Acidaminococcus fermentans DSM 20731: one gene and its partners. The protein of the gene in region 3 interacts with the protein of the main gene of each other region in a pairwise test. Links are inferred from orthologs where the notes say so. Each region holds a gene or a part of one and is shown on either strand. Other genes may lie near its edges. The genes, in order: rplL, dnaX and ACFER_RS02925.

The links.
Region 1: the proteins of ACFER_RS02925 (region 3) and rplL interact in binary tests that used the Escherichia coli proteins (3 or more experiments, as listed by UniProt). The link is inferred for Acidaminococcus fermentans DSM 20731 from one-to-one orthologs.
Region 2: the proteins of ACFER_RS02925 (region 3) and dnaX interact in binary tests that used the Escherichia coli proteins (3 or more experiments, as listed by UniProt). The link is inferred for Acidaminococcus fermentans DSM 20731 from one-to-one orthologs.

Annotation. Positions count from the first base shown.
Region 1 is NC_013740.1:311,014-321,129, forward strand. What follows is about bases 3,734-6,567. They hold rplL (50S ribosomal protein L7/L12), read left to right. Parts: upstream 3,734-4,884; coding sequence 4,885-5,250; downstream 5,251-6,567. Other genes in these bases: rplA (50S ribosomal protein L1), read left to right, coding at 3,734-4,116; rplJ (50S ribosomal protein L10), read left to right, coding at 4,277-4,810; ACFER_RS01405 (methionine ABC transporter ATP-binding protein), read left to right, coding at 5,636-6,567. Outside these bases: tuf (elongation factor Tu), read left to right, coding at 610-1,803; rpmG (50S ribosomal protein L33), read left to right, coding at 1,942-2,103; preprotein translocase subunit SecE, read left to right, coding at 2,115-2,339; transcription termination/antitermination protein NusG, read left to right, coding at 2,342-2,917; rplK (50S ribosomal protein L11), read left to right, coding at 2,935-3,360; more of rplA, read left to right, coding at 3,415-3,733; more of ACFER_RS01405, read left to right, coding at 6,568-6,661; ACFER_RS01410 (methionine ABC transporter permease), read left to right, coding at 6,658-7,323; ACFER_RS01415 (MetQ/NlpA family ABC transporter substrate-binding protein), read left to right, coding at 7,345-8,196; ACFER_RS01420 (M20 metallopeptidase family protein), read left to right, coding at 8,262-9,437; ACFER_RS01425 (DUF441 domain-containing protein), read left to right, coding at 9,513-9,968; ACFER_RS01430 (flavodoxin), read right to left, coding at 10,106-10,116. UniProt on the Escherichia coli protein: The binding site for several of the GTPase factors involved in protein synthesis (IF-2, EF-Tu, EF-G and RF3). Is thus essential for accurate translation.
Region 2 is NC_013740.1:1,904,228-1,914,462, reverse strand. Bases 4,755-7,707 are described here. They hold dnaX (DNA polymerase III subunit gamma/tau), read left to right. Parts: upstream 4,755-5,199; coding sequence 5,200-7,215; downstream 7,216-7,707. Other genes in these bases: recR (recombination mediator RecR), read left to right, coding at 7,600-7,707; ACFER_RS08805 (YbaB/EbfC family nucleoid-associated protein), read left to right, coding at 7,252-7,584. In the rest of the region: ACFER_RS08845 (uracil-DNA glycosylase family protein), read right to left, coding at 1-338; ACFER_RS08840 (Crp/Fnr family transcriptional regulator), read right to left, coding at 414-1,076; ACFER_RS08835 (homoserine O-succinyltransferase), read left to right, coding at 1,482-2,405; tRNA adenosine(34) deaminase TadA, read left to right, coding at 2,531-3,010; ACFER_RS08820 (FAD-binding oxidoreductase), read left to right, coding at 3,258-4,658; more of recR, read left to right, coding at 7,708-8,196; ACFER_RS08795 (pro-sigmaK processing inhibitor BofA family protein), read left to right, coding at 8,257-8,502; ACFER_RS08790 (GtrA family protein), read left to right, coding at 8,504-8,902; ACFER_RS08785 (diacylglycerol/lipid kinase family protein), read left to right, coding at 8,931-9,875; ACFER_RS08780 (LTA synthase family protein), read left to right, coding at 9,887-10,235. UniProt on the Escherichia coli protein: Part of the beta sliding clamp loading complex, which hydrolyzes ATP to load the beta clamp onto primed DNA to form the DNA replication pre-initiation complex.
Region 3 is NC_013740.1:640,789-652,065, reverse strand. The notes cover bases 1-3,995. They hold ACFER_RS02925 (DNA polymerase III subunit alpha), read right to left. Parts: upstream 3,618-3,995; coding sequence 201-3,617; downstream 1-200. Other genes in these bases: ACFER_RS02920 (cell division protein SepF), read right to left, coding at 3,769-3,995. In the rest of the region: more of ACFER_RS02920, read right to left, coding at 3,996-4,092; translational GTPase TypA, read right to left, coding at 4,290-6,110; ACFER_RS02910 (MBL fold metallo-hydrolase RNA specificity domain-containing protein), read right to left, coding at 6,238-7,845; ACFER_RS02905 (hypothetical protein), read left to right, coding at 8,187-8,477; ACFER_RS02900 (enoyl-CoA hydratase-related protein), read right to left, coding at 8,685-9,473. UniProt on the Escherichia coli protein: DNA polymerase III is a complex, multichain enzyme responsible for most of the replicative synthesis in bacteria. This DNA polymerase also exhibits 3' to 5' exonuclease activity. The alpha chain is the DNA polymerase catalytic subunit.

The DNA of each region.
Region 1 (10,116 bases), 330 kb from region 3 along the record:
CATCAGCCCCCGTTTTTCTGGTTTATAAAATTTCTTACACTTTTTTTAAAAAAGTTGTTGACAAAAACCCCAACATCCTTTATACTTACACTTGTTACGAACGAAAAGCGCTGGCATAGCTCAATAGGTAGAGCAACTGACTTGTAATCAGTAGGTTGAGGGTTCAATTCCTTTTGCCAGCTCCAAATGTTCCTGACAGACAAATGTGGAGAGATTCCCGAGTGGTTAAAGGGAGCAGACTGTAAATCTGCCGCCTCTGGCTTCGAAGGTTCGAATCCTTCTCTCTCCACCAAACATCGCGGGGTGGAGCAGTTGGTAGCTCGTCGGGCTCATAACCCGAAGGTCGTTGGTTCAAGTCCAGCCCCCGCAACCAAATGCTGATGTAGCTCAGATGGTAGAGCGTATCCTTGGTAAGGATAAGGTCACCAGTTCGATTCTGGTCATCAGCTCCAATTTATGGCGGCGTAGCTCAGTTGGCTAGAGCAGTCGGTTCATACCCGGCCTGTCCGCGGTTCAAATCCGTGCGCCGCTACCATTACCAACACAGCCCCGTAAAGGGGCTATTTTAAAATCCAAAAAAATATTCAGAAAGCGTTGGGAGGTATTCTAATGGCGAAAGAGAAATTTGAAAGAACAAAACCCCATGTAAACATTGGGACCATTGGTCACGTTGACCATGGCAAGACGACCCTGACTGCGGCCATCACCAAGGTCCTGTCCGAAACTCCGGGCTGCAAAGCCACTTTCGAAGCTTACGCTGACATCGATAAGGCTCCGGAAGAAAGAGAACGTGGTATTACCATTAATACCGCCCACGTTGAATATGAAACCGAAACCAGACACTATGCACACGTTGACTGCCCGGGGCACGCTGACTATGTAAAGAATATGATCACCGGTGCTGCTCAGATGGACGGTGCCATCCTGGTTGTTTCCGCTGCTGACGGCCCCATGCCTCAGACCCGTGAACACATCCTGCTGGCCCGCCAGGTTGGCGTTCCTGCCATCGTTGTGTTCCTGAACAAATCCGACCAGGTTGACGATCCCGAACTGATTGAACTGGTTGAAATGGAAGTCCGTGACCTGCTGAGCCAGTACGGTTATCCCGGAGATGATATTCCCATCGTTGTTGGCTCCGCTCTGAAAGCCCTGGAAGGGGACAAGGAACAGGAAGACAACATCCGGAAACTGATGAAGGCTGTTGACGAATACATCCCCACTCCGGAACACGATCTGGCCAAACCGTTCCTGATGCCTATCGAAGACGTGTTCACCATCACCGGCCGTGGTACCGTAGCTACCGGCCGTGTGGAACGTGGTGTGATCAAAGTTGGTGACACTGTTGAAATCGTCGGCCTGTCCGAAGAAAAGAAACAGTCCGTAGCCACCGGTCTGGAAATGTTCCGGAAGACCCTGGATCAGGCTGAAGCCGGCGACAACATCGGCTGCCTGCTGCGTGGTATCGACCGTACCGAAATCGAAAGAGGTCAGGTACTGGCCAAACCGGGCACCATCCATCCTCATACCAAATTCAAAGGCCAGGTTTACGTACTGACCAAAGAAGAAGGCGGCCGTCATACTCCGTTCTTCAACGGCTACCGTCCGCAGTTCTACTTCCGTACCACCGACGTTACCGGTGTTGCTCACCTGCCTGAAGGCACCGAAATGGTTATGCCTGGGGACAACGTGGTGATGGATGTTGAACTGATCACCCCGATCGCTATCGAACAAGGTCTGCGTTTCGCTATCCGCGAAGGCGGCCATACCGTTGGCGCCGGTGTTGTTACCGAAATCGAAGGCTAATCGAATCATCTGGATGTAAAACTGAGGCCGACCTATCCATCGGCCTCACTTTTTTGTTGACATCCTGACGGTTCTATGATAACCTTTATAGGCGGCTTTTGGGAATCAAGAGTTTGAATGTAAGTGAGGTGTTAAGGAATGGCAGCTGGAAACCGTGTGGGTATTACCCTGGCTTGCACCGAATGCAAACAGCGTAACTACCAGACTACGAAGAATAAAAAGAACGATACTGAACGTATCGAAATCAAAAAGTATTGCAAGTTCTGCAAAAAGCATACGATGCATAAAGAAACGAAATAAGGTGGAGCAATATGGCAGCATCTCAGATCACCCCGGATGGGAAGAGCACTCCTGGAACAGGTGGTTTTCTCCGAGAAGTGAAAACCGAAATGAAAAAGGTAACCTGGCCGACGAAGCGGGAACTGATCGGATATACCGTGACGGTTATCCTGTCCTCTCTCTTTGCAGCTTTTTTAATCTGGGCCATTGATGCTATTTTGTCCGTACTGTTCCGTTTAGTGATGGGAGTGCAATAAGCATGGAAAATCAAAAGCACTGGTATGTCATTCATACTTATTCCGGATACGAGAATAAGGTAAAGATGAATCTGGAAAGCAAAATCCATTCCCTGGGTATGGAAGAGCAGATCTTCCAGGTGCTGGTTCCCATGCAGAATGAAGTGGACGCAAAGGATGACAAGCAAAAGGTCGTGGCACGGAAGGTATTTCCGGGCTATGTGCTGATCGAAATGATCGTGGACGACCGGACTTGGTATGCTGTGCGGAACACCCCTGGTGTAACCGGCTTCGTTGGTACTGGCACGAAACCCATTCCTTTATCTGACCGTGAAGTGGAACGCATCCTGGGGGCACAACCCAAAGAAGGCGACAAGGCGGAAGCGGCCGGCAAGGCTGTGGAAGAACCGGTTGTCCGGATGGAATGCCCTGTAGGTTTGAATGATACCGTCCGCATCAAAGCCCCTGGCTTTACCGATATGGTCGGGACGGTAGCGGAGATCAACGACGAACAGCAGAAGATCAAAGTCATGGTTGAAATGTTCGGACGTGAGACTCCCATTGAAGTTAAATTCACCCAAGTGGAAGCTATTGAATAAGTAAGGAGGTGTAAATTATGCCTAAGAAAGTCGTAAAGATGGTTAAACTGCAGGTACCTGCTGGTAAGGCAACTCCGGCACCTCCCGTAGGTCCGGCACTGGGCCAGGCTGGTATCAACATCATGGCCTTCGTAAAAGACTTCAACGAACGGACTGCCAAACAGGTTGGCCTGATCATCCCTGTCGAAATCACCGTTTTCGAAGATCGTTCTTTTACTTTCGTTACCAAGACTCCTCCTGCAGCTGTTCTGCTGAAGAAGGCCTGCGGTATCGAAAAGGCTTCCGGTGAACCCAACAAGAACAAAGTTGCCACCATTAAACGTGACAAAGTTCGGGAAATCGCTGAAAGCAAAATGAAAGACCTAAACGCTGGCTCCGTTGAAGCTGCCATGCGCATGGTCGAAGGTACTGCCCGGAGCATGGGTATTACTGTAGAAGACTAATGTCTGAAAAACTGTGGGAGGCAAAAGCCGCTTGACCACAAGGAGGAACAAACAATGAGTAAAGCTGGTAAGAAATATACCGACGCCGCAAAGCTCATCGAAGCTGGCAAGGCATATTCCCCCAAGGAAGCAGTAGAACTGGTAAAACAGACTTCTGTGACCAAATTCGACAGCACTGTTGAAGTTTCCGTCCGTCTGGGCGTTGATCCCAAGTACGCTGACCAGCAGGTCCGCGGTGCTCTGGTTCTCCCCAACGGTACCGGCAAATCCAAGACCGTGCTGGTATTCGCCAGAGGCGCTAAGGCCAAAGAAGCCGAAGCTGCCGGCGCAGACTTTGTTGGCACTGATGAATACGTGGAAAAGATCAAAGGCGGCTGGACCGACTTCGACGTCTGCGTAGCCACTCCTGACATGATGGGTACTGTTGGCCGTCTGGGTAAAATCCTGGGCCCCAAAGGCTTGATGCCTAACCCCAAAGTGGGTACTGTGACCATGGATGTCACCCGTGCCGTCAACGAAATCAAAGCTGGTAAAATCGAGTACCGTACCGACAAAGCCGGTAACGTACAGACTGCCATCGGCAAGGTTTCCTTTGACGCTGACAAGCTGCTGGAAAACTATCTGACTCTGATCACCACCCTGATCAAAGTAAAACCCTCCGGCGCAAAAGGCCAGTACATCAAGAGCGTAACCCTGAGCACCACCATGGGCCCTGGCGTTCCCGTTGACGTACTGAAAGCCGACAGCAACAAATAATCAAATAGAAAATGACCATCGGACCCAAGACAGCAGGCGCGCAAGCCTAACGGATTTCCACCTGCCTAGGTCGGAGTGTTGATAAACATGACCTCCGGCTGACCCGCCGAGAGGTCTTTTCATTGATTAATAAAAACTGACGCAAGGAGGTGTACTACTGATGCATGACATTAGACCTGAAAAAGCTGGTAAAGTAGCAGAACTGAAAGATCTGCTGTCCAGTTCCAAAGGTGCTGTTCTGGTTGACTACTGCGGTCTGACCGTAGCTGAGGATACTGAACTGAGAAGCAAGATGCGTGAAGCCGGTGTGAAGTACATGGTTGCCAAAAACACCTTCATCCGCATTGCCGCCAAAGAAGCTGGTATTGAAGGACTGGATGCTTATCTGGAACACAATACCGCCGTGGCCTTCTCCGCTGAAGACCCTGTGGCTCCTGCCAAGATCCTGAACGATTTCAGCAAGGACCACAAAGCTCTGGAAATCAAAGCCGGCATCCTGGACGGTAAAGTAATCGCCCTGGACGAAGTCAAGGCTCTGGCAGAACTGCCTTCCAGAGAAGAACTGCTGGCCAAACTGGTTGGCAGCATGCAGGCCCCCATTTCCGGGCTGGTCAACGTACTGCAGGGGACGATCCGCAACTTTGTGTATACCCTGGAAGCCGTACGGCAAAAGAAAGAGCAGGAATCTGCTTAATCGAAAAACAGGCTGACGCAGTCGCCTGAGTAAAACCATTACCCATTTCATTTAAAATTTTGGAGGTATGAAAAATGGATAAAGATCAAATCATGGAAGCCATTGAAAATATGACTGTTCTGGAACTGGCCGACCTGGTTAAGGCCATGGAAGACAAGTTCGGTGTTAGCGCTGCTGCTCCTGTTGCTGTAGCTGCTGCTCCTGCTGCCGGCGCTGCCGCTGCTGAAAAGACCGAATTCGACGTTGTTCTGAAAGATGCTGGTGCCAGCAAGATCAACGTAATCAAAGTTGTTCGGGAACTGACCGGCCTGGGCCTGAAAGAAGCCAAAGCTGCCGTTGATGCTGCTCCCAACGCCATCAAAGAACATGTTGCCAAAGCTGACGCTGAAGCCATGAAAGCCAAACTGGAAGAAGCTGGCGCTACCGTAGAACTGAAATAATTTCTGCTGGTACGTACCAAGAGGGACTGTTGCTCTGCAACGGTCCCTCTTTTTTACTGTTTGAAAAAAAAATACAATTCCTCTTGACAAAATCCCCCCCTCATAGTAGGATATAGGCATATTGAAAAAAGCGATGAGCGGAACCAGTACCTTTGGGAAAGGTCCACAGAGAGTCCGGTGTTGGCTGAGAGCCGGGCGGCGGGAACCTTGGGGAATGCCTCCGTGAGCTGGGCCTCGAACCTTCAGTAGAGCGCCCCGGGCTGGCAGCCGTTATTTCTGCCGCAAAGGCCGGTCTTTGGATGCCGGTGAATCAGAGTGGAACCACGAACCATCGTCTCTGGAGAGACGGTGGTTCTTTTTGTTTACTCAGCAAGAGGTGTTGGATTTGATCAAATTTCAGGATATCAGCAAAACGTTTAAAATCGGCAGCGGAGCGGTACAGGCCCTCCAGCATGTGGACCTGGAAGTGGAAAAAGGAGACATCTTCGGGGTCATCGGTTTCAGCGGGGCCGGGAAATCCACCCTGCTGCGGATGGTGAATGCCCTGGAGACCCCTACGGAGGGCCATGTGGAGATCGAAGGGCAGATCATCGACCAGCTGTCCCACAATGAACTCCGGAAAGTCCGGAAAAAGATAGGCATGATCTTCCAGCAGTTCAATCTGCTGGATTCCCGGACTGTTTACGAGAATGTGGCCATCCCCCTGCGGCTGAACCATACGGAACCGGTACAGCTGGACCGGACGGTGAAGACTCTGCTCCAGTTTGTGGGACTGGAAGACAAGGCCGGGTCCTATCCCATCCAGCTGTCCGGGGGACAGAAACAGCGGGTGGGCATTGCCCGGGCCCTGGCCACCAATCCCAGCATCCTGCTCTGCGACGAAGCCACCAGCGCTCTGGATCCGGAAACCACGGAACAGATCCTGCAGCTGCTCCGGCGGATCAACCGGGAACTGAAGATCACCATCCTGTTCGTGACCCATCAGATCCAGGTGATCCAGCAGCTGTGCAACAAAGTGGCAGTCATGGAACACGGACGGGTGGTGGAACAGGGATCCGTGCTGGAAGTATTCAGCAATCCCCAGCAGGAAATCACCCGGAAGTTTGTCCGGACCGTCATCCCTGACACCATTCCGGAAAGCATCCAGGAAGATCTGAAAAAAGATCCCCGGCCCTTCAGGCTGCTGAAGCTGCGGTTTCTGGGGCGGCAGGCTTCGGAGGGAGACATTTCCGTACTCAGCGAGGAAATCGGACTGAAGACCAACATCGTCTTCGCCACAGTGACGGAACTCCAGCAGACCGCCCTGGGCATCTTCATCCTCCAGTGTCTGGATGAAGGGGACAAGCTGGCCCGGAGCGAGGAATATCTGACCCGGAAGGGAATTCTCTGGAAGGAGGTGAGCCTGTCATGATCGAGAAACTGGGAGTTCCCGCGTCCCAGCTGATCCTGAGCGCGGAACAGACTTTGTACATGGTGTTCGTTTCCCTGGTGGTGGGCTCCATTCTGGCCATTGTCCTGGCCATGATCCTGGTGCTGACCAACGATAATGGGATCCTCAAGAACCGGCCCATCTACCTGGTGCTGAACACCATCATCAACATCATCCGAAGCGTACCCTTCATCATCCTGATGGTATTCATCATGCCGCTGACCAAGACCATTGTGGGAACCCGGATCGGGACCACCGCAGCCCTGATCCCGCTGATTGTGTTCATCACACCGTATCTCACCCGGCTGTTCGAGAATTCCATCCTGGATGTGAACCGGGGGATTGTGGAAGCCGCCCAGGCCATGGGGGCCTCCTATTTTGAAATCGTCTGGTACTTCCTGCTGCCGGAGGCCAAGGGATCCCTGATCCTGTCCATCACCACCGGTACCATCGGGCTGATCGGCGCCACGGCCATGGCCGGTGCCATCGGCGCCGGAGGCGTGGGGGACCTGGCTCTGACCTACGGGTATGAACGGATGAACACACCGCTGATGCTGTTTACCGTGGTGGTGCTGATCATCTTTGTCCAGATCATCCAGACCGTGGGCAATCACTTTGCTTATAAAACCAGAAATCATGGTTAATTATTTTGAGGGGGTAATACAATGAATACGGGAAAACTGAAAAAATGGCTGGTAATCGGATTGGCAGCGGTGATGACCACCGCACTGGTGGCAGGCTGCGGAAGTGATTCCGGCAAAAGTACGGACAAGGGCGCTTCCACCAAAAAGGAACTGAAGTACAGCAAGTCCCAGGGACCGTACTCCGATCTGTTTGAAAAAGGCGTAAAGCCCATCCTGGAAAAGAAGGGTTACAAATTCGCAGGCAAGGATATGTCCGATCTGCTCCAGGCTGATATTGCCCTGAACGAAGGGGAAGTGGACTTCAACGTGGAACAGCATACGGCCTATATGGAAAACTTCAACAAGAAGCAGGGGGGCCATCTGGCGGCCATCACCCCCATTCCCACCGTTCCCGCCGGGATCTTCGCCGGGTCCAAGACCAGTCTGGATCAGGTGGCTGACGGGGATACGGTAGCCGTTCCCAATGACGCGTCCAATACGGCCCGTGCCTATGCACTGCTGCAAAAGGCCGGCTGGATCAAACTGGATCCCAAGAAGGACCTGTCCACGGTGACCCAGCAGGATATCATCGAAAATCCCCATCACCTGAAATTCACGGAAATGAAATCCCTGAACATCCCGGCTGTCCGGAATGACTTCTCCTACATTGTGATCACCGGCGCCATCATCTACAACGCCAAGATCGATCCGGCCACGGCCCTGATGAAGGAAGACATCCTGCTGCACCTGATGCTGCAGCTGGTGGTCCAGGACAAGAACAAGGATGCCCAGTGGGCCAAGGATATTGCAGATGCCTACAAATCTGCGGAATTCCAGGAATACATGAAGAAAAACAACAAGGGTCTGTGGTTCGACCCCAATGCCAAGAAATAATATGGTGCAGAAAAACCCCGGAGGCCCAGGCTGATGGGGTTTCCTGCTGAAAAGGAGACTTTGTGATGGACGTAAAAGAACGGGTGGCAGCCCTTCAGCCGGAACTGGTCCGGCTGCGCCGCCATTTTCATGAAAAACCGGAACGGTCCTGGGAAGAATTCCAGACCCAGAAGGCCATTGAATCCTATCTGGATGCGCTGGGGATCCCCTATGTGGAATCCTGCAAATCCGGGGTGATCGCCACCCTGAAGGGACCCCACGCCTCGGACCGGATCATCGGAATCCGGGCGGACATCGATGCCCTGCCCATTACGGAACTGGGGGATCCGGCGTACAAATCCCAGAACCCGGGAACCATGCATGCCTGCGGCCATGATACCCATATCACCATCCTGCTGGGGGCTGCGAAGGTGCTGGCAGCCATGAAGGACCAGCTGACGGTGACCGTTCGGTTCCTGTTCCAGCCGGCGGAAGAGGAAATTGCCAACAGCGGGGCCGCCTACATGAAGGAAGAACCCCTGGTGAAGGAATGCGACCGGCTCATCGCCCTCCATATCTGGAGCAAGATCCCGGCAGGCTGGGCCTCTCTCCGGTACGGTCCGGTGATGAGCGCAGCGGATACTTTTGACGTGACGGTGGAAGGCAGGGGAGGCCATGGAGCCCTGCCCCATCAGACCGTGGATCCCATTGTGGCCGGGGCTGAATTCGTAACGGCCCTCCAGACCGTAGTGAGCCGGGAAGTGAATCCCCTGGAACCGGCGGTGCTCAGCATCACCCAGTTCCAGGGCGGCACCACCAGTAATGTGATCCCTGGAGAAGCCCATCTGGCCGGTACGGCACGGACGTTCAGCAAGGAACTCCGGGATGCCTATCCCGGGATCCTGGAACGGGTGGCCCAGGGAGTGAGTACGGCCACCCGGGCCAAACTGCGGACCGTGTATCATTTCGGACCGCCGCCCATGATCAACGACAAAGCCTGTGTGGATACGGGCCGGAAAGCCTGCGCCAAAGTCTTTGCCCCGGACAAGCTGGTGGACTGGGAACTCCAGATGGGGGGAGAAGATTTCGCCAAGTACAGCAATCCCAAATGCCTGCTGCTGCTGGGCGGGGGCTTTGCTGACGAAGACCGCCGGTATCCCCAGCACAGCCCCTATTTCGACATCGATGAAAAGGCCCTGGGCCTGGGGGTGGAATACTTCGTCCAGTATGTGCTGGAATGGGAGAAGGAATTGAAGAAATAAGAGAATTGGAGTAAAATAAGAAGACTGTTCCGTCAGGGGGCAGTCTTCAAGTGTCTTAAGAAAGGAAGGCGGATGATGCAGCCATATCTGATCCTTGGATTTATGATCGTCCTGGGCTATCTGGCCCACAATCTGACTGTATCCTATGCAGCCGGGCTTCTGGTTCTCATGAAGCTGGTGCTGCCGGAGGAAAAATTGATGTATTTCAGCAGCCACGGCGTGAACTGGGGCATTATCCTGCTGATGGCGGCTTTGATGGTGCCCATCGCCACGGGCAAGATCGGCCTTTCTGAAACCCTGGGGGTGTTCAGGAACCCCATGGGAATCGCATCCCTGGTCATCGGCGCCCTGGTAGCGCTGTTGGGGCGCTGGGGCGTGGATCTGATGGGAGAAGATCCGGAAGTGGTGGCGGCCATGCTCATCGGGACCATCATCGGGGTATTCCTGTTCAAGGGGGTGCCTGTAGGCCCCATGATCGCCAGTGGCCTGCTGTACTGTCTGATGAAACTGATGCATCTGTTCTTCCATTAAAAAAAGGCACTGTGAAAAAATCATCCACAGTGCCTTTTTTTCGCTAGCGTCAGCTGGCTTCCATCGGCTAGTGACTAGAGACTAGAGACTAGTGACGGGGTGTGAAAAGCATTTTTTCACACCCCCCTTTTTGTTTTTTATGCCAGCG
Region 2 (10,235 bases), 1.3 Mb from region 3 along the record:
TTGTCCGAGGCATTGCCCTTTTCCCGCTGGGCCCGGAGTACCGTGGGCCCCAGGGCAATGCCCGTTTCCGCCAGGAAGAGTCGGATTCTCGTCGGATCAAAGGCTTTTTCCATCCCTTTCCGGAAATGGTCCGGGTCAGAAAAATACACCATTCCCAGGATTCGCCACATATCGTTCTGGAAATTGGGATAGTAAAAATCCATGGCCCGTTTTTCCGCAGCAGGAGGGAAGGTGCCCAGGATCAGCACCCGGGCAGTTTCCGGCAGAAAAGGGGGAAAAGGATGGACCTCCACCGGGATCCCCGGCAGAATCTCCCCCGTCAGTTCCATTTGTTCCATAGCAGGCATACTCCTTTATTTCATTCAGAGCCGGCTGCAAACCGGCTTCCATCGGCCATTGACCATTGTCAGCCCTCATTCCTCCTTCAGCAGCTTGAAGCTTTCCTTGTGGTATTCCAGGATCCCTTCCTTCTGCATCTTGCTCAGCTCATTGCTGAGGGCACTCCGGTCCACGCTGAGATAATCCGCCATCTGCTGCCGGTTGAAAGGGACGGTGATGATCTTCTTTTTCTGCTGTGCGGCCAGGAAGGACAGGTAGGACAGGACCCGTCCCCGGATGGATTTGGAGGAAGTGTGGAGGATCCGCCGGGAAAGGGACAGGTTCTTCCGGGCCAGGATGTGGAGCAGGTTGTCGCTGATCTGCTGGTGCTGGGGGCAGCTCCGGGAACAGGTATGAAATACTTTGGACAGATCCATCATCAGCACGGTGGTGTTTTCCGCCGCCAGCACGTTGATCAGCAGGGGTTCATTTTCCGCACAGGCGTAAGCTTCCGCAAACAGTTCCCCGGGGCCGATCTGCCCCAACAGGTTCCGGTTCCCCCACAGGTCGTCGTTCTCGATGATGACCTTTCCGGAAAGGACCATGCTTACGGTATGGACCACATCCCCTGCATAATGGATGTAGGATCCTTTTTCATAGGAACGGACCACGCCGCCCAGACAGTGCATCCGGACCTGGATCTCTTCCGGGGGAACATTTTTGAACAGGGCCGTTTTGGCCAGAAATGCAGTATCCATATTTTGCCTCCGTTGTTAAAACAACAAAAATAATCTGTCCCCAGTATACGGCGAAAAAGAAAAGTTGGCAAGGGGGTTCCCTCTTGACGAAAAAAAAGTTCTGTGCTAAATTGTAAGCAATTTGATAGACATACCTGCAATGAAAAGAAGAGTACCCTTGGCAGGCCGGCACAGAGAGCTTCCATCCTGGTGCAAGGAAGTGCGGCGAAAAAGGGGAACATGGCCTTGGAGCAGATGATTGAACAGCAGTAGGTCATCCGGGGGTGCCCGTTACAGCACTGGAGCATCCGCTTTGGCGTGTGCTCGAGAGGCCTGGCATGCCAGGCGAAGCCGGGTGGTACCACGATGCTTTCGTCCCTGCAGGGACGGAAGCTTTTTTTATGGAAAAACAAAGGAGTGATCGTTATGCCAATCAAAATCGACAGCCATCTTTCCGCCAAGGAAAAGCTGCGGGAAGAGAATATCATCACCATCGACAATGACCGGGCCATGACCCAGGACATCCGTCCCCTGAAAATCCTGATCCTGAACCTGATGCCCCTGAAAAAGCCCACAGAACTGCAGCTGCTGCGCCTTTTGGGCAATTCCCCCCTGCAGCTGGAAGTGGACTTCTGCCGGCCGGTGAGCCGGGTGGGGACCCACACGGACAATTCCTACCTGGAATCCGCCTATCTGGAATTCAGCGATGTCCAGGACCGGTATTACGACGGTCTCATCGTTACAGGGGCGCCGGTGGAGAAAATGGAATTTGAAGAGGTGGAATACTGGGGGGAAATCGAGGAGTATCTGGAATGGGCCCGGACCCACGTGTATTCCGTACTCCATTACTGTTGGGGCGCCCAGGCCGGTCTGTACTATTATTATGATGTGCCCAAGAAAATGTTCCCCCAGAAGCTCTGCGGCATCTATCCCTACGGCCTCACGGTCCGGAACCATCCGCTGCTCCGGGGCTTCGACGACCGGTACTTCATTCCCCAGTCCCGGTACACCACGGTGGACGACGCCAAAGTGTACAGTACGCCGGATCTCCAGGTGCTCAGCCGCAGCGTGGAAAACGGCATCAACATCTGTGCCACTGCCGATATGCGCCGGATCTTCGTCATGGGCCATTTTGAATACGACCGGATGACCCTGCGGGATGAATACGTCCGGGACCGGGACAAGGGACTGAATCCATCCCTGCCCAAACATTACTATCCTACCGACGACACCACCCAGGAACCGCTGTTCAAATGGTGCAGCTACGCCCATCTGTTCTACCTGAACTGGCTGAACGTGGTGTACCAGGATACGCCCTATGATCTGCACAAACTGACCAAGAGGGAGTAGGAGAAGGGGTTGCTGCGGCCGGATCAAATTTGCAGGCAGATTGTTGCCTGTGTGAATGGGAACCCCAGGGGCTGCGCGCCGGGCAGCCCGTCACATCACTGATGGGGGGAAAAGGAGAAAACAAGATGGTGCAGAATGCAGGAAACAGCCTTGCCGGGCAGAGGGATGTGCATTTCATGGAAATGGCCCTGGAGGAAGCCCGGCAGGCGGCCCGGGAGGGAGAGATACCCGTGGGGGCCGTGCTGGTCCGGGATGGACAGGTGCTGGCCCGGGATCACAACCGGCGGGAACAGGACCGGGATGCCACTGCCCATGCGGAGTTCCTGGTGATCCGGCAGGCCTGCCGGCTGCTCCGGCGCTGGCGGCTCAGCGACACCACCCTGTACGTGACCCTGGAACCCTGCCCCATGTGCGCCGGGGCCATCTGGAACGCCCGGGTGGGGAGGCTGGTGTACGGGGCCTGGGACAGTGCCGCCGGGTCCTGCGGTTCCCAGTTCAACCTGCCGGCTCATCCGTCCCTGAACTTCCGGACGGAAGTAACCGCCGGGGTGCTGGAAGAAGAGTGCCGGAAAATTTTGCAGGATTTTTTGAAAGCACGGCGGTAAGTATGGTATAATAAAACTCTCATGGATGGGTGTCCGAGTGGTCGAAGGTGCTTGACTCGAAATCAAGTGTACCGCAAGGTACCGAGGGTTCGAATCCCTCTCCATCCGCCAGCTCTGGGCACCGTTGTCTGCAGCGGTGCCTGTTCCGGGCTCATGGAAAAGACCTGTCCTGATGGACAGGCCTTTTTTATTGCATAAAAACTGTAGCGGCCGCAGGCCCGGCGGCTCTCGAAGGAAGGAAAGAAGCATGAAAACCTATCACCCCATTACTGGAGAAATCCTGGAACAGCTGCGCAGTATTGTAGGAGAGAAGTATGTCTGGACGGATCCGGACCATCTGGAACAGTACAAGACCGACGAGGAAACGGATCCCCGGAAATTCCACCGGCCGGAGGCAGTGGTGGCACCGGCTTCCACAGAAGAAATCGCTTCCATCATGAAGCTGGCCAATGCAGAACAGTTTCCGGTGACGCCCCGCAGCGGCGGCACCAGTGTGTCCGATGGGGCCATCCCTGTGTGCGGCGGTCTGGTGCTGCTTATGGAACGGCTGGATAAGATCCTGGAAGTGAGTCCGGAAGGGATGTACCTGCGGGCCCAGGCCGGTGCCCGTACCGGAGATGTGCAGCAGGCCGCCCGAGAAAAAGGCCTGTTCTATGCCGGGGATCCCTGCAGTGCTGACAGCTGTCTGATCGGGGGCAACCTGGCCACCAATGCCGGGGGTGACAAGGCTGTCCGCTACGGCACCACCCGGGACCAGGTCCATGCCGTTGAAGTGGTGCTGCCCAATGGGGAAATTGCCCATCTGGGGACCCGGTGCAAAAAGAATGCCACCGGGTATTGCCTGGATCAGCTGGTGATTGGCAGTGAAGGCACCTTGGGAATCATTGCTGAAGTGACCCTGAAGCTGCTGCCCCAGGCTCTTTTTAAGGCCGATGTACTGGCCATCTTTACGGACCAGGCCAAAGCCACCGGCATCGTCCCGGTGCTGCTCCGGCAGGGGCTGAACCCCACCAGTGTGGAATTTATGGACAACGGGTTCGTACGGATCGCCAGCGACTATTCCCGGCTGGACCTGGGCCATTATGAGGATGGGTCCTATGTGATCATCACCCTGGAAAGTTTCGATGAGGAAGACCTGGACCGGAAGCTGGTCCAGCTGGACGACCTGTGCCGGAGCCATGGAGCAGCGGATGTGCGGGTGGCCGATGACCGGGTGTGGACCCTGCGGAAGAACTGCCTGGAATCCGCCCGGGTGCTGAGCAAAGTCATGACCAGTGATGATTTCGTGGTGCCTCTGGACAAAATCGCCCAGGCCATCGATGAACTGTCCGCTGAAGCCCAAAAATATCCCTTCCGGGTGTTCACCCTGGCCCATGCCGGGGACGGGAACCTGCATTTTGCCATCCTGAAGGGAGAACTGTCCGACGAGGAGTGGGAGCAGGCCCTGGATGCCTTCCATGAAAAGGCCTACCGGTACATCTACGCTCTGGGAGGAAAGCTCAGCGGGGAACACGGTATCGGGGCCAAAAAAGTGAAACAGCTGGCCCGGCTGGCGGATCCGGGAGAGCTGTACATGATGGAAACCATCAAAAAAGCACTGGACCCGCTGGATATCCTGAATCCGGGGAAGGTGTTGGAAGTGTACTAAAAAGGGGGTGTGAAAGAATTCACACCCCCCGTCACGGGCCGCGAGTCACGGCCCGCGACAAAAAAAGACTGTTGCGCGGGCAACAGCCTTTTTTCTTTATTTTCCCGGCGGGCTGCAGGGGCAGGCACCCCTGCGGCACATGGGGGTATCCGCTTATTGCTGCTTCCTTCCGGACCTGACAAGGTTCACAGGCCTCCATTGCGCAGGACCCACTCCTGCAGTCCGCCGGAAAAATAAAAGCCGCTGGACGCGGCTGATTGGATAAAAATGGCGGAGAGTGAGGGATTCGAACCCTCGATACGGTTATCCCGTATACACGCTTTCCAGGCGTGCTCCTTCAACCACTCGGACAACTCTCCAGGTTGAATTGCTGACAGACAGCTATTCAGTTTTCAGTGCCGTAACGACAACTGCGAGATTTAGTATATCGGATTTCCCTGCCCTTGTCAAGAGATTTTTTGAAAAAGAGAAGAATCCAGTTGAAAGCGTCCATGGAAAAAAGGTATAATAGCAAAGAAGCACTGCAGAAAGGATGGGAACGATGGCATACGTAGCACTGTACCGGACCTGGCGCCCCCAGGATTTTGACGATCTGGTGGGGCAGGCGCCCATCAAGAAAGCTCTGACCAACGCCCTGGAAACCGGGCGAATTTCCCATGCCTATCTGTTTGCCGGTCCCCGGGGTACCGGGAAGACCAGTACGGCCCGGATCCTGGCCAAGGCCCTGAACTGTGAAAAGGGGCCCACAGCCCATCCTTGCAATCAGTGCAGCAACTGCCGGGAAATCACGGAGGGGACCTGCGGGGATGTGGTGGAAATCGACGCCGCGTCCAACCGGGGCATCGATGAAATCCGGAAACTCCGGGAGCAGGTGTATTTTGCTCCCACTTCCTGCCGCTACAAGGTGTACATCATCGACGAAGTCCACATGATCACCACCGACGCCTTCAATGCGCTGCTGAAAACCCTGGAGGAACCGCCGGAACATGTGGTGTTCATCCTGGCCACCACGGAACCCCAGAAAATCCTGAACACCATCCTGTCCCGGTGTCAGCGGTTCGATTTCCGCCGGGCCACGGTGGATGAAATCGCGGAACACCTGGAGAAGGTGGCCAAAGGCAGCCATATCCAGGCGGAACCGGAAGCTTTGCGTCTCATGGCCATCCAGGCGGACGGGGGGCTCCGGGATGCCCTGAGCCTGCTGGACCAGTGCAGTGTCATGGCCAGTCCGGTGACGGCGGAAACGGTCCGACAGGTCCTGGGCCTGGTGGGCCGGGAAAAGCTCCGGGAACTGGTGACCCGGATCGGCCAGAAAAATCTTTCCGGGGCCCTGGATGCCCTGGGCCAGCTGCTGGAACAGGGCAAGGAAATGGAGCAGATCCTGGCGGAGCTGCTGGAATATTTCCGGGCGCTGCTGCTGTATCAGGCGGACCGGGAATACCAGGAAATCTACCTGACCGATACCCGGGAAGCCCTGGCAGAAACGGCGTCCCTGTTCACGTCCAGCCAGATTGTGGCCAGTGTGGAACGGATCCATGAGGCCATCCGGGAAAGCAAATATTCCCTGCGGAAAAAAATCGTGGGGGAACTTTGTCTTTTTGATCTGTGCGAAAATCGGGGAAATACGGAAGCGGCGCTCCTGGCCCGGATCGACAGTCTGGAACAGCAGGTGGCCGCCCTCCGGCAGGGCAATGGAACCGCTCCAACCTTTGTGACGGCGGTGCCGGCTGCTCCGGCGGCAGTCCAGGCGGTTTCGGCTTCCCGGCCGGTGCCGCAGGGACCGGTGCCGGCTACCCCTGGACCTTCCGCTCCCCCTACCGGGGGAACGGTCCGGGATGCTTTTGCCCGGATGGCAGCGGCTGCCCGGCAGGAAATCAGCCAGGAACCCCCTGCACCGGCTCCGGCAGAACCTGCACCCGTACCTGCACCTGCACCGTTGCCGGAGGCCCGTCCGGAAGCGGGCCCGGCGGCTGCTCCGGAAGGAGAACCCCAGTTTGACGGCAGCGGGCGGGCCCAGGCCCAGCAGCTGTGGCAGCTGGTGCTCCAGGGCCTGAAACAGCGTCGGAAGCGGACCTTCCTGGTGTATGCGGAAATGGCCCGGGCGGCGGATTATCAGGACCAGGAACTGCTCCTGGGGGTGAGCTCCGCCTATGGAAAGGAAAAGATGGAGGAGCCGGCTTTCCGGAACCTGATCCAGGATATCCTGAAAGGTGCGGTGGGGCAGTCCATCCGGCTCCGGGTGGTCCAGCAGGAAGGGGAAATCTCCCTGCACCGGCCCCAGGGGAAAAAGACGGATGCGGCGGCAGCGCCTGCCCCGGCGGCGCCTGAACCGGTGCCTCAGCCGGATCCGCTGCCGGAGCCGCCGCCCCCTCCGGAGGAAGAGATCCCTCTGCCTCCGGAACCGCCGACGGAAGAGGACTTCCCGGAACCTGATCCGGAAGTGCCGCCGTCCGTCCAGTCAGCAAGTCCCGCTCCTAAGCCTGCAGCAAGGGGAGAACTCCCCGAGGGTGTGAAAAAAGCCATGCAGGTCTTTGGCGGTGAAGTTTATAAAGAATAAAAAACAGTCCCTGCGGGGAAACTAGGAGGAAACCAAATGTTCAAAGGTGGAATGGCAATGAACGGCATGCAGGGCATGCTGAAGAAAGTACAGAAAATGCAGAGTGAAATGACCCGTCTCCAGGATGAACTGAAGGAACGGGAAGTGGAAGGTACGGCCGGCGGGGAAGCCGTCAAGGCCGTGGTCAACGGCAACAAGAATCTGGTGAGCCTGACCCTGTCTCCGGATGCAGTGGATCCGGAAGACGTGGAAATGCTCCAGGACCTGATCGTCACCGCCGTCAATGATGCCATGAAGAAAGTGGACGAGATGACGGAAAAGGAACTGGGCAAAGTGACTGGCGGACTGAAGCTGCCGGGGATGTTTTAAGGAACGGTTCCGGTCATGCGGATGGTAAAACCCCTGGCCCGGCTCCACGAACAGCTGCGGCGTCTGCCGGGCATTGGTTCCAAGTCGGCCCTGCGTCTGGCCTACCATGTGCTGGACATGAAGCGGGAAGATGTGGAGGAACTGGCCCGGGCTCTCCTGGATGTGAAGGATCATGTCCATCTCTGCCGGCAGTGTTTCGATCTGTGCGAAGGGGAACTGTGTGAAATCTGCCAGGACGAAAAAAGGGACCGGAGCCTGGTGTGTGTGGTGGAACAGCCCCAGGATGTGGCGGCCATGGAACGGACCCGGGGCTACCAGGGTCTGTATCATGTGCTCCATGGGGTCCTCTCTCCCCTGGACGGGGTGGGGCCGGATCAGCTGAAGATCCGGGAACTGCTGCTCCGTCTCCAGAAAGGGACGGTCAAAGAAGTGATCATCGCCACCAATTCTGATGTGGAAGGGGAAGCCACGGCCAATTATCTGGCCGGACTGATCCGTCCCACGGGAATCAAAGTCAGCCGGATCGCCCATGGTCTGCCGGTGGGCGGCGACCTGGAGTATGCCGATGAACTGACTCTGTACAAGGCCTTGGAAAACCGGCGGGAAATCTGAAATGGCCCGGCCGGGACCCGGTCCTGGTGATGGCATGTGCTGGAAAGGCGGTCAAGATAAATGGAAATCTGGATTGCAGGCGGGGCGGCCCTGGTTGTCCTGTTCCTGATCATCAATATGTTCTCCCTGTCCCTGAAGCTTCTGTGGAATGGGATCTGCGGGGTGGTGCTGCTGTGGCTGTTCAATATGCTGGGAGGGATCTTCGGAGTCACCATCCCCATCCATTTTGCAACGGCCCTGGTGGCCGGATTCTTCGGCATTCCCGGAGTGATCTTCATCCTGCTGGTCCAGCTGATGGGGCACTGAGATGCTGCAGAAATCCAAAAGCGAAAAGATCCGTGTCCTCTGTTATCTTTGCATTGGGGGCACGGCTGCTTTGTTTGAGTGGGGGCTGGTCTATCTGTTCAACAGCCGCTGGGGATGGAACTATCTCCTGGCCACGGCGGTGGCCTATCTATGCTCCACGGTATGCCACTATATTGCCACCAATATCTGGGTGTTCACCAGCGGGGTCCGGTACAGCCGGGGCAAGGAATTTTCCCTGGTGCTCCTGGTGTCCACCCTGGGCCTGGTGTACAACGTGCTGCTCATGCGTCTTTTCGTGGGCAGCCTGGGTCTGCCGGTGATGGGGTCCAAGGTGGGGGCCTCGGCCCTGGTGACCGTCTGGAATTATTTTTCAAGGAAGAAATGGATATATTCAGACTGAAGAAAGAAAAGGAATAGGTGGAGATACCATGCTTCGTCATAAAGTCGATATTGAAGGATTTGAGCGGGTCCTCCTGGTCCACAACCACAACTCCGGGAAACAGACTTTTTTCAGCGGGATCCACAGCAATGTGGAAAGCATTGCCCGGCAGCTGATGCGGATGTACGGAGCGGAACGGTTCCAGTATGTGAAAGTGGGGACCTTTGCTGAAACCCAGGCGGTGGGAAAGAAAATCTGCGCCGAAAAGATCCAGTGGGTGATCGTGGCCGGCGGGGACGGGACTCTCCGGGCTCTGGTGGAAGAATGCGTGGACCAGGACTACTGGCCCTATGTGAGCATTTATCCGGCCGGGACGGTGAACCTGGTGGCCAAGGAACTGATGCAGAAAACCGATGTGCACAACTGGATGTACCGGGTGTCCAAAGGGGTCACCACCCCGGTGTGCCTGGGGAGAGCCAACGATCGGATCTTCCTGACCGTGGCCGGCATCGGCGTGGATTCCATGGTGGTCCAGCAGGTGACGCCCAAAGAGAAAAAATATCTGTCCACCCTGGCTTATGTGCGTCAGAGCGGACGGGTGCTGGGCAACGAGATGCTGCTCCACAACTGGAAATACCGCTTTCAGGTCATGATCAACGGGGATGGGGTATGGCACCAGGCCAGCTCCGTCATCGTCACCAAAAGCCGGTACTATGCCGGACGGTTCTCCCTGGTGAACGGGGGATCCCTGTCCAACCCCACCATGCACGTCTGCCTTTTTACCAAGGGACGCTGCGTGGACTTTCTCCGGTATACGGCCCTGATTGCGGCGGATATGCTGACCCTGGACAAAAGTGTGGAGATCTATCCCGCCCAGCAGGTGGATATCCGCTGCAATGTAAGCAAATTCGCCGCTGAACTGGACGGAGACGCGGTGGTCACTTCACCCCTTTCCATTGCCCTGCTGCCCAAACCCCTGGAATTCATTTCGTGAGAGGCTGTACTGTGAAAAAGAAAATCCTGTACGGAGTCTTCGTACTCCTGAGTTTTCTGGCGGAAGCCGGTTACCGCTGGAATTTTTTGAAAGAAATCGTGCCCTTTCCCTGGGCGGAATTCTGGTATCATACCCTGAACTATTTTTTCCGGGATCTACTCCTGTCCTGGGTGGCACTGTTCCTGTACGCCCAGCGCCGGCGGATCCGTGACCGGGTGAAACGGTATTTCCCCGTGGTGGTGGTGGGGACCCTGTATCTGGCCGATGCCCTGTTCATGGTCAGCTACCTGGAGCTGGATCCGGGGTTCATGACGGTCCTTTCCGTACTGGCCGGGCTGTTCAACAACATCGTCCTGGTGC
Region 3 (11,277 bases):
TTCAAATTTCCCCATCTCGTGTATACAATCTGTATAATGGCATTTTCTTTTGTTTTCTCTTGATTTCTAAATTAAGAGATAATTTAATCCAAGTTCTGTAACGGAAATTTCTACAGAATTGCACGACAAATAATGGGTGAATTTTTGTGAGCATAAGGACTTCCTTATAGAAAAAGGGATTGCTGCCGGCGCAGCAATCCCTACCATTCCATGCTCCCCTTCCCCAGCACCCGTTCGATGGCATCGGCGAAGCCGGGGGCATCCAGATCCACCCAGAAACGGGGATTGGTCCGGATGACTTTTTTGGTGTCGGCCACGTGGAGGTATACGGGGTTCTTGCCGTGGAAGGCGGCGAAAATGCCCCCCAGCTGCTGCTGGACCGCCTGGGTGTTCTTCCCCGGCCTGATGTGGAGATGGACTTCTTTGGCTGCTTCCTGGAGGGGCTCCACCCGGTTGGCAAAGATCCTGGCCTGCTCCTCGTCCAGCTTCAGGATGCCCTGGATCATCACGATCCGGTCCTTGTCGATGTTGGCCCGGCTGGCGGCATAGGCCCGGGGAAAGGCGATCACCGTCAGGCTGCCGGTCAGGTCTTCCAGCACAAAGGAGGCCATCCGGTCCCCGTTTTTGGTGGAGCGGAGCCGGAGATCGGTGATGATGCCTCCCACGGCAATCCGTTCCCCATCCTTGTAGTTTTCCTCCGTGCAGCGGATTAGGGGGGTGAGCCGGCGGAGGGCGTTCCGGTAAGCATCCAGGGGATGACCGGTAACATAGAACCCGATCAGTTCCCGTTCCAGCCGGAGGATCTCAGCTTTGGGGATTTCCGGCAGGTTGGGGATGGGAATGGTGTTGGCACTGGCGATGTCCTCTTCTCCAAAGAGGCCCAGCTGGCCGGTGATCCGGTCCCGCTGTTCACTGGCCGCCGCTTCCAGGGCCGGGTCCATAATGGCCAGCAGCTGGCTCCGGCGCAGGCCGAATCCGTTCATGGAACCGCATTTGATCAGGGCTTCCACCACCCGCTTGTTCACCTTGGACAGGTCCACCCGGCGGGTGAAGTCAAAGAAGTCCCTGAAGGGCCCCCGTTTCTTCCGTTCCTCCAGGATCACGGTGACCGCCGCATCCCCCACGCTTTTGATGGCCCCCAGACCGAAGCGGATGGTGTGGCCGTCCACGGAAAACCCGGCTTCACTGGTATTGATGTCCGGAGGCAGTACCTGGATGCCCATGTCCCGGCACACCCCGATGTACCAGCTCACCTTGTCCGCCACGGTGATGATGCTGTTCAGGAAGGCGGCCATGTATTCCACTGGGTAGTTGGCCTTCAGCCAGGCGGTGTGGTAGGCCACCAGAGCATAGGCCGCAGAATGGGATTTGTTGAACCCGTACCCGGCAAAATGCTGGAGCAGGGCAAAGATCTCGCTGCCCAGTTCCCGGCTGATGCCGTGGAGTTTCTGGGCGCCGTCCAGGAATTTTTCCTTCATGGAATCCAGCAGCTTGGCCTTCTTTTTCCCCATGGCCCGGCGCAGGATGTCTGCTTCCCCCAGGGTGAATCCCCCCAGGGCGGATACGATCTGCATCACCTGTTCCTGGTAGAGGATGACCCCGTAGGTGTCGGCCACAATGGGTTCCATCAGGGGATGGAGCACCTGGGCCGTACGTCTGCCGTGACGGCCGGCGATGAAGTCTTCGGCCATGCCGCTGCCCAGGGGCCCGGGCCGGTACAGGGCCACCAGAGGGATCAGATCCTCGAACCCTTCCGGAGCCAGCTGTTTCATCAGCCGGGTCATGCCGTCGCTTTCCATCTGGAACACCGCCGCCGTATCCCCCTTACAGAGCATCCGGCAGGTTTTGGGATCGTGGAGATCGATGGTCCGGATATCCACCTCCGTCCCCTGGTTCTTTTTGATCATCTTCAGGGCATCGTCGATGACGGTGAGGGTCCGGAGCCCCAGAAGATCCATCTTCAAAAGCCCCAGGCTTTCGGACCGGTCCTTGTCGTACTGGGTGCAGATGTATTCATGTTCGTCGTCGCTGCTGGAGGTGATCTGGAGGGGCACATAGTCCGTCAGTTCCCCAGGGGTGATCACCACCCCTGCTGCATGGGTGGAAGTGTGCCGGGGCATCCCTTCCACTTTCTGGGCAAAGTCCAGCAGCTGGGCGATGCTGGGATCCCCGTCCCGGAGTTCCCGAAGTTCCCGGCTGCCTTCCAGGGCGCCTTTCAGGGTGGTCCCGGGGGTATTGGGAATCAGCTTGTTCACCTGGTTCACCACGTTCAGGGGGATGTCCATGGCCCGGCCCACGTCCTTGACGGCGGCTTTGGCGGCCAGGGTCCCGAAGGTGATGATCTGGGCCACATGGCTTTCCCCATATTTCCGGGCCAGGTAATCCACCACCAGATGGCGCTTCACATAGCAGATATCCGTATCGATATCGGGCATGCTCACCCGTTCCGGATTCAGGAACCGTTCAAAGATCAGGTTGTATTTCAGCGGGTCGATGCTGGTGATCCCGGTCAGGTAAGCCACGATACTTCCGGCGGCGCTGCCTCTGCCGGGGCCCACCGGGATGTCGTGGCGCCGGCTGTAGTTGATGAAATCCCACACAATGAGGAAATAGCCGGAATACCCCATCTGTCTGATGATGCCCAGCTCGTATTCCATCCGTTTCCGGGCGGTGCCGTCGTCCTCCGGATACCGGGAGGGAAACCCCTCTTCGCAGAGTTTCCGCAGGTAACCGTCCATGGTCTCTCCCGGAGGCAGGGGAAATTCCGGCAGCAGCAGATGGCCGAATTCCAGCTGCACATTGCACCGCTCTGCAATCTCCAGGGTGTTGTCCAGGGCTTCCTGATCTTCCGGGAACAGTTCTTCCATCTCTTCCCGGCTCTTCAGGTAGTAGGAATCGTTGTTGAACCGCATCCGCTGGGGATCCAGGTACCGGGTGTTGGTCTGGATGCACAGCAGGATGTCCTGGCCGGAGGCGTCTTCCTTGCGGATGTAATGGAGGTCGTTGGTGGCCACCAGTTTGATGCCGTGCTTTTGGGCCAGCCGGCGGAGTTCCTGGCGGACAGTGGCTTCTTCCGGCAGCCCGTGGTTCTGGATTTCCAGGTAGTAATGGTCCCGGCCGAAAATGTCCAGGTATTCCAGCATGGTCTTTTCGGCGGTTTCCAGTTCACCCCGGAGGATGTGACGGGGCACTTCCCCGGCGATGCAGGCGGACAGACAGATGAGCCCTTCGCTGTACCGGCGGAGCACGTCCTTGTCGATCCGGGGTTTGTAGTAGAAGCCCTCCACTTCGCCGATGGACACCAGTTTCATCAGGTTCTGGTAGCCGGTGCGGTTTTCGGCCAGGAGGATCAGGTGGTACAGCTTGCTCCGGGTTTCCAGGCTTTTATCCAGATGGGAACCGGAAGTGATGTACACTTCGCAGCCGATGATGGGTTTGATGCCGGCTTTTTCACATTCCTGGTAGAATTCGATGACCCCGTACATGACCCCATGGTCCGTAATGGCCAGGGCGGGCATGCCCAGTTCCTTGGCGTACTGGACCAGTTCCGGGATCCGGCAGGACCCATCCAGGAGGCTGTATTGGGTATGGGTATGTAAATGGACGAATTGGTTCATGGGGACTCCTTTAAAAAGGGGGTGTGAAAAAATCACACCCCCGGTCACTGGTCTCTTGTCACTGGTCACTAGACGAAGGTAGGCAAACGCGGCTGCCGTTGCTAACCCACCACCAGTGACCGGAAGCTGTTGCCCAGGCAACAGCTTCCTCTTATCCTCTGATCGTATTCACTTCTCCCGGCAGGTACATGGTGACTTCCGGGGACACTTCGGTTTCTGTGGCGCCGATGGTGTAGGCCACACCGGCCAGGTAATCCTGGGCCCGGATCTTGTCCGGATCGGGCAGGTCATTGAGACACATGAGCAGACCCTTGCCTTCCAGGATCAGCTTTCCGTAGTCCACGATTTCCTCCAGGCTGGCCGGCGTCCGCAGGCACAGATCCAGGTTGGGCGTGTCCAGAAGCGTCAGTCCGTGATTTTCCTGCTGCCCCTTCTGGGTATTCCGGGTCTTATCCGATTTGAAACTGGCAAACATAAGGACATCCCTCCCTTCTTCGTATCTTTTTATTTTACACCAATTTGGGGGAGAAAGCAAAAGGCGCTGTGAAAAAATCATTCACAGCGCCTTAAATTTGCCAGCGTAAGCTGGCTTCCATCGGCTAGAGACTAGTGACTAGTGACTAGAGACTAGTGACGGGGATGTGAAAATCATTTTTTCACATCCCCTTTTCATTACGCCCGTGCGTTCCGTGCTCTGGTGCGCGCACGTTCCATACGGGACAGGATTTTCTTTCTCATGCGGATGCTCTTGGGGGTAACTTCCACGGTTTCGTCGTCGTTGATGTGTTCCAGGGCCCCTTCCAGAGAGAAGGTCTGGGGCGGAACCAGACGGACGGCGTCATCGCTCCCGGCAGCACGCATGTTGGATACGTGTTTCTTCTTGCAGGGGTTCACGTCCATATCGTCTTCCCGGCTGTTTTCGCCGACGATTTCCCCTTCGTACACTTCTTCACCGGGGTTCACGTACATGGTGCCTCTGGCCTGGCATTTATCAATGCCGTAGGCCGTGGTGGTACCGGCTTCAAAAGCCACCAGGCTGCCCCGGGTACGGCCCGGGATATCGCCCTTGTAGGCACCCCAGCCGGCGAACACGTGGTTCATGATGCCGTTGCCCTTGGTATCGGTGAGGAACTGGTTCCGGAAACCGATCAGGCCCCGGGCAGGGATCAGGAAGTCCATGCGCAGGTAGCCGGCCACTTCCGTCATGTTCTGGAGTTCAGCTTTCCGGATCCCCAGTCCTTCCATGACAGCGCCCATAAAGTCCTGAGGCACTTCGATGGTCAGGGCTTCCATGGGTTCCAGCAGCTTGCCGTTTTCGTCCCGGCGCATGATAACGGTAGGTTTGCCCACCTGCAGTTCGAACCCTTCCCGGCGCATGGCTTCGATGAGCACGGACAGGTGCAGTTCCCCACGGCCGGACACCTTGAAGGTATCGGCGCTTTCCGTATCTTCCACCTTCATGGAAACGTTGGTTTCCACTTCTTTGTACAGACGATCACGGAGATGACGGCTGGTGATGAAGTCCCCTTCCTGGCCGGCAAAAGGACTGTCGTTGACGGAGAAGGTCATGGACAGGGTGGGTTCGTCCACCTTGATGCCCTGGAGCTGTTCCGGATTGTCCACATCGGCAATGGTATCCCCGATTTCCGCAGTGCTCAGACCGATCAGGGCGATGATGTCCCCGGCTTTGGCTTCAGGCACTTCCACCCGCTTCAGCCCTTCGTAGGTGTACAGACGGCCGATCTTCTGGTTGGTGCGCTTGTCATCGTGCATCAGGCACACGTTCTGTCCGTTTTTGATGGTGCCGCGGACCACACGGCCCACCACGATCCGGCCCACATAGTCATCGTGGTCCAGGGTGTTCACCAGCATCTGCAGGGGAGCGTCCACGTCCACATCAGGAGCGGGAATGCTGTCGATAATGGTGCGGAACAGGGGTTCCAGGTTGTCGCTTTCGTCGTCCATGGACAGCTTGGCAACACCCTTCTTGGCGGAGGCATAAACCACCGGGAAGTCCAGCTGGTCGTCGTTGGCGTTCAGTTCGATGAACAGATCCAGGACTTCATCCACCACTTCTTCCACCCGCTGATCCGGACGGTCGATCTTGTTGATGACCACCACCGGTTTCAGGTGATGTTCCAGTGCTTTCCGCAGCACGTATTTGGTCTGGGGCATGGGGCCTTCATAAGCGTCTACCAGCAGCAGAACGCCGTCCACCATGTTCAGCACCCGTTCCACTTCGCCGCCGAAATCGGCGTGGCCCGGAGTATCCAGGATGTTGATTTTGCAGCCATCATGCATAACGGAAGTGTTCTTGGCCAGGATGGTGATTCCACGTTCTCTTTCCTGATCGTTGGAGTCCATGACCCGTTCCTGCACCTGCTGGTTGGCACGGAATACACCGCTCTGTTTCAGCATGGCGTCCACCAGGGTAGTCTTACCGTGGTCGACGTGAGCGATGATGGCAATGTTACGCAAATCGTTTCTAATCATAAAAGCCCAATCCCCTCTTATTTCCAGATAAATCAAGAGGATGCTTGTCAGGAAGCATCCTCAAAGTAAACTGCATCATTTCGACTTTCCTATTATATTCTTTTCCCTTTCAGATGTCAAATATCTGTCAGAGAGTTTTCATCACATCGTCAATGTATTTGCGGATTTTTTCCATCTTGGCCCGGATATCGGGAATCCGCCGGGGATCATGGGTAATGAGCTGTTCCAGACGGCCCTTGTAGGCCAGGTAATCCTTTTCAAAGTTCCGCAGATAATCCCGCATGTTCTGGATGGCCGGTTCGCTGGTGATCACCCTGGTTTCCTCAATCCGCCAGTCAGTGCCGTCGATGATGGCCGCATCTCCGAAGTTGGGGATGTAGGTGGCAGTGCCCAGTTCCGTGTTCAGCAGATGGGCAAAGGCGCTGGCCGCATCGTATTCCCCATGGACCACGAAGAAGGCTTTGGGCTTCTGCTGCATCCCCTTGTACAGGGCCAGCATCTGATCCCGGTCCGCATGGGCGGAGAAACCGGACAGGTTGTAGATCTTGGCGCCCACCACAATGTCTTCGCCCATGATCTTGACTTTTTTGGCCCCGTCGATGAGCCGGCGGCCCAGGCTGCCTTCCGCCTGATACCCGGCGAAGATCACCGAGCTGTCCTTCCGCCACAGGTTGTGTTTCAGATGGTGGAGCACCCGGCCGGCATCGGCCATGCCGCTGGCGGAGATGATGATCATGGGGCTGGGCATGTCGTTGATGGCCCGGGATTCCGCCGGGGTTTCCGTGTATTTCACATTGGGCATGTCGATGAGACGGCCCTTCTGTTTCTGGAAGATGGTCCGGGCTTCCTCATCATATTCCTCCGGATTGTACAGCATCACCTGGGTGGCCTTGATGGCCATGGGGCTGTCCACCATAATGGGGACCACCGGCAGCTGGCCGCTGTTCATGAGCTTCTGGAAGTAGTAGAGCATCACCTGGGTACGCCCTACGGCAAAAGCGGGGATGATCACGTTGCCCCCCCGGCTCAGGGCGTCCTTCATCACATCACACAGTTCCTTTTCCCGGTCGATCTGTTCATGGATCCGGTTCCCGTAGGTGGATTCGGTGATGATGAAATCCGCACCGGAAATCTGATGGGGATCATCCAGGATGGGTACATTGGGCTGGCCCACATCCCCGGTGAAGATCAGCTTGGTCTTCTTCCCGTTTTCTTCAATCATCAGGTTCACCAGGGCGCTGCCCAGGATATGGCCGGCCACCCGGAAGCGGAAGGTGATCCCCGGGTACAGTTCCACATCTTCATCATAGTCGTGGGTAATGAAATGCTTCAGGGCCAGATAGGCATCATCCGCCGTATACAGGGGTTCCACGGCAGATTTCCCGGCCCGGAGCCCTTTCCGGGTGGCGATTTCCGCATCGGATTCCTGGATGTGCCCGCAGTCCGGCAGCAGGATCTGACACAATTCTTCGGTAACCGGCGTGCAGTGGATGAAGCCCTTGAACCCTTCCTTGATCAGCCGGGGCAGCAGGCCGCTGTGGTCGATATGGGCATGGCTCAGGATCACCGCGTCAATTTCGCCCGGATTGAAGGAAAAAGGCTTGCGGTTCAGGTCCCGGATCAGTTTGGGGCCCTGGAACATTCCGCAGTCCAGCAGGATCTTTTTTCCGTTGACTTCCAGCAGGTGACAGGACCCGGTAACGATTTTATCCGCGCCCAGGAAGGTGATTTTCATGAAGGATCCCTCCTTGTTCAAAAGTTTTTGCCTGACTCTTTCAGGGAAAGTACCTATAGTACGGCACGATGTGGTACAATAGTTCCATGGATTGACCAGAAAGGGTGTACGTTATGAAAAAGTCTCTATTTTTTCCTCTATTGATTGTTTCTCTGCTGTCGGTGCCATCCCTGCTTTTTGCTCAGGAAGCCGGGTCCGGTGCGGAAAAACCGGCAGTTTCTGTTGCAAATAATACAAAAACCGCTACACCCTCTGGGACTGTTTCCCAGGAGGTCCTCCCCACTCCTCCCTCGGAAGATGCGGCTGCCTGGACCCTAGTGGGCGGCAACAGCAGCTATGAGGTGTATTACGATACCCGGAGCCTCCAGTACGACGAAAAGACCGGGATCATCACCATCTGGAACAAATGGGTGCAGAAGGGAGCCGTGGGCACGGGAAGAACCATCCTGCTTCAAAGTAAATACGATGTGCGTCTGCGGGTGGTGTCCGATCTGGTCCAGTACACCTACAACGGGCTGGGACAGGAAACGGGACGGGAAAAAGTGGCTGACCAGTCCTGGTATCCCCTGAGCCCCAACACCCTGGGCATGGAACTGTGCCAGGCGCTGAAAGGGTATCTGCTGAATCAGTGAAAAAAGGGGGTGCTGCACGTTCTGTGCAGCACTCCCTTTTCTGTCAACGGTCAGCTGTCAACGGTCAGCTGTCAGCAGCCGTTGGAAATCAATTTTACAAATTGATTTTGAACAGTAGAAACCGTAGGGGGCGCAGGCCCGGCGCCCCGCAGCACACATAGTCAACTGCCAGTTGACGGAGCTGTTGCCTATGCAACAGCCCCTCTTTCATTTCCCTAAAAACACCGGTTTACGTTTTTCCAAAAACGCTTTCATCCCTTCTGTCTGGTCCAGGGTGGCGAAGCAGTTGCCGAAAACCTGGGCCTCGTAGCTGAGACCGGAAGCCAGGTCCATGGACAGGCCCCGGTTGATGGCATCCTTGGCGGAGCCGATGGCAATGGGCCCCTTTTCCATGATCTTCCGGCACACGGCTTCACAGGTTTCCATCAGCTGTTCTCCCGGCAGCACCCGGTTCACCAGACCGATCCGGTAAGCCTCCTGGGCATCAATCAGATCCCCGGTATAGATCATTTCCTTGGCCCGTCCCTGCCCGATGAGCCGGGCCAGGGTCTGGGAACCCCCAAAACCGGGGATGATCCCGTACTTCACTTCCGGCTGTCCGAATTTGGCCGTGGTGGACGCATACCGGAAATCACAGGCCAGGGCCAGTCCCAGGCCCCCACCCAGACAATACCCGTGGATGGCCCCGATAACGGCCATGGGCAGATTTTCGATGGCATTGAACACTTCATGGCCGAACCGGGAAAAAGCCATGGCCTCATGGGCCGTCATCCGGCTCATGGCCATCAGATCCGACCCGGCCACAAAGGCCTTGTCCCCGGCCCCCTGGAGGATCACTGCCTTTACCCGGGAATCCCGTCGGATTTCTTCGATGCACCCTTTCAGCTCCCGCAGGGTTTGGAGATCCAGCGCGTTGAGGATGTCCGGACGGTTGATGGTGATGACAGCCACCCCGTCATCCTGGACCGTCAGCAAAAGATTTCTGAAGTTAACCATAGTCGCCTCCTAAAAGTTGGATTTTTTAGAATATTGTATCTTATTAAAGCCGGTTTTGGCAAGGGGAAAGAGGGAGGGGAATTCACAGCCCCGGTCAGCGGTCAACGGTCAACAGCCCCTGCGGTTCCGGTTGATTTTGAAGTGCCCTGATCCGTAGGAGGCGCAGGCCCGGTGCCCCGCCCTGTGCATCGGCAATCGGCATCCAGACGGGCTGCCCGGCGTGCAGCCCCTACGGGTCCGAGTGACAGCTGACCGTTGACAAAAAATTCCGCATCCATCAGATGCGGAATTTTCTTAACCGGCAGCTCCCTATCCTCCCGGACCGTTTCCAGTCGAGTACTTTCGGCGTATAAGGGCTTAACTGCTGTGTTCGGCATGGGAACAGGTGGATCCCCTTAGCTATCGCCACCGGATTATGTTACTGAAGGCATGAGCCCTCAAAACTTCATGAAGAGACATATACGTTCTTTCGGACGTAACGTTACGAGCTTCTTTCGCTCACTTGCTCTTTTATTTCGTATGCCTCAGCCGCTTCGCGGTAGGCGACTCACTTAAGTCAAGCCCTCGACATATTAGTACAGGTCAGCTTAACATATTACTACGCTTCCACACCCTGCCTATCAACCTGGTAATCTTCCAGGTGTCTTACCAGCTTACGCTGTGAGAGATCTCATCTTAAGGATGGTTTCACGCTTAGATGCTTTCAGCGTTTATCCGTTCCGGACGTAGCTACCCAACTGTACCCCTGGCGGGATAATTGGTACACCAGCGGTCCGTCCACTCCGGTCCTCTCGTACTAGGAGCAGCCCCCTTCAAATCTCTTGCGCCCGCGATGGATAGGGACCGAACTGTCTCACGACGTTCTGAACCCAGCTCACGTACCACTTTAATGGGCGAACAGCCCAGCCCTTGGGACCGACTTCAGCCCCAGGATGTGATGAGCCGACATCGAGGTGCCAAACCTCCCCGTCGATATGGACTCTTGGGAGAGATTAGCCTGTTATCCCCAGGGTAGCTTTTATCCGTTGAGCGATGGCCCTTCCACTTGGATGCCACCGGATCACTAAGCCCTACTTTCGTACCTGCTCGCCGTGTTTGGCTCGCAGTCAAGCTCCCTTCTGTCTTTACACTCCGCGCGCGGTTTCCGTCCGCGCTGAGGGAACCTTTGGGCGCCTCCGTTACTCTTTGGGAGGCGACCGCCCCAGTCAAACTGCCCGCCTAACACTGTCCCGGCGATCGTTACTCGCTCGGTTAGAATCCCGATAATTGAAGGGTGGTATCCCAACGTCGGCTCCGGCAATCCCAGAGGACTGCCTTCCATGCCTCCCACCTATCCTGTGCATCAAGTATCAGAACCCAATATTAGGTTACAGTAAAGCTCCATGGGGTCTTTCTGTCCAGTCGCGGGTAACCTGCATCTTCACAGGTATTTCAATTTCACCGGGTCCCTCGTTGAGACAGTGCCCAAATCGTTACACCTTTCGTGCGGGTCGGAACTTACCCGACAAGGAATTTCGCTACCTTAGGACCGTTATAGTTACGGCCGCCGTTCACTGGGGCTTCAGTCGAATGCTTTGGGTCGAACCCGGACATCCTTCTTTAACCTTCCAGCACTGGGCAGGTGTCAGCACCTATACTTCAGATTTCTCTTTCGCAGGCACCTGTGTTTCTGGTTAACAGTCGCTTGGGCCTCTTCTCTGCGACCACACCGGGCTCCGGGAGCAAGTCCCTTCACCTTTGTGGCTACCCTTATCCCGAAGTTACGGGTACATTTTGCCGAGTTCCTTAACGAGGGTTCTCCCGC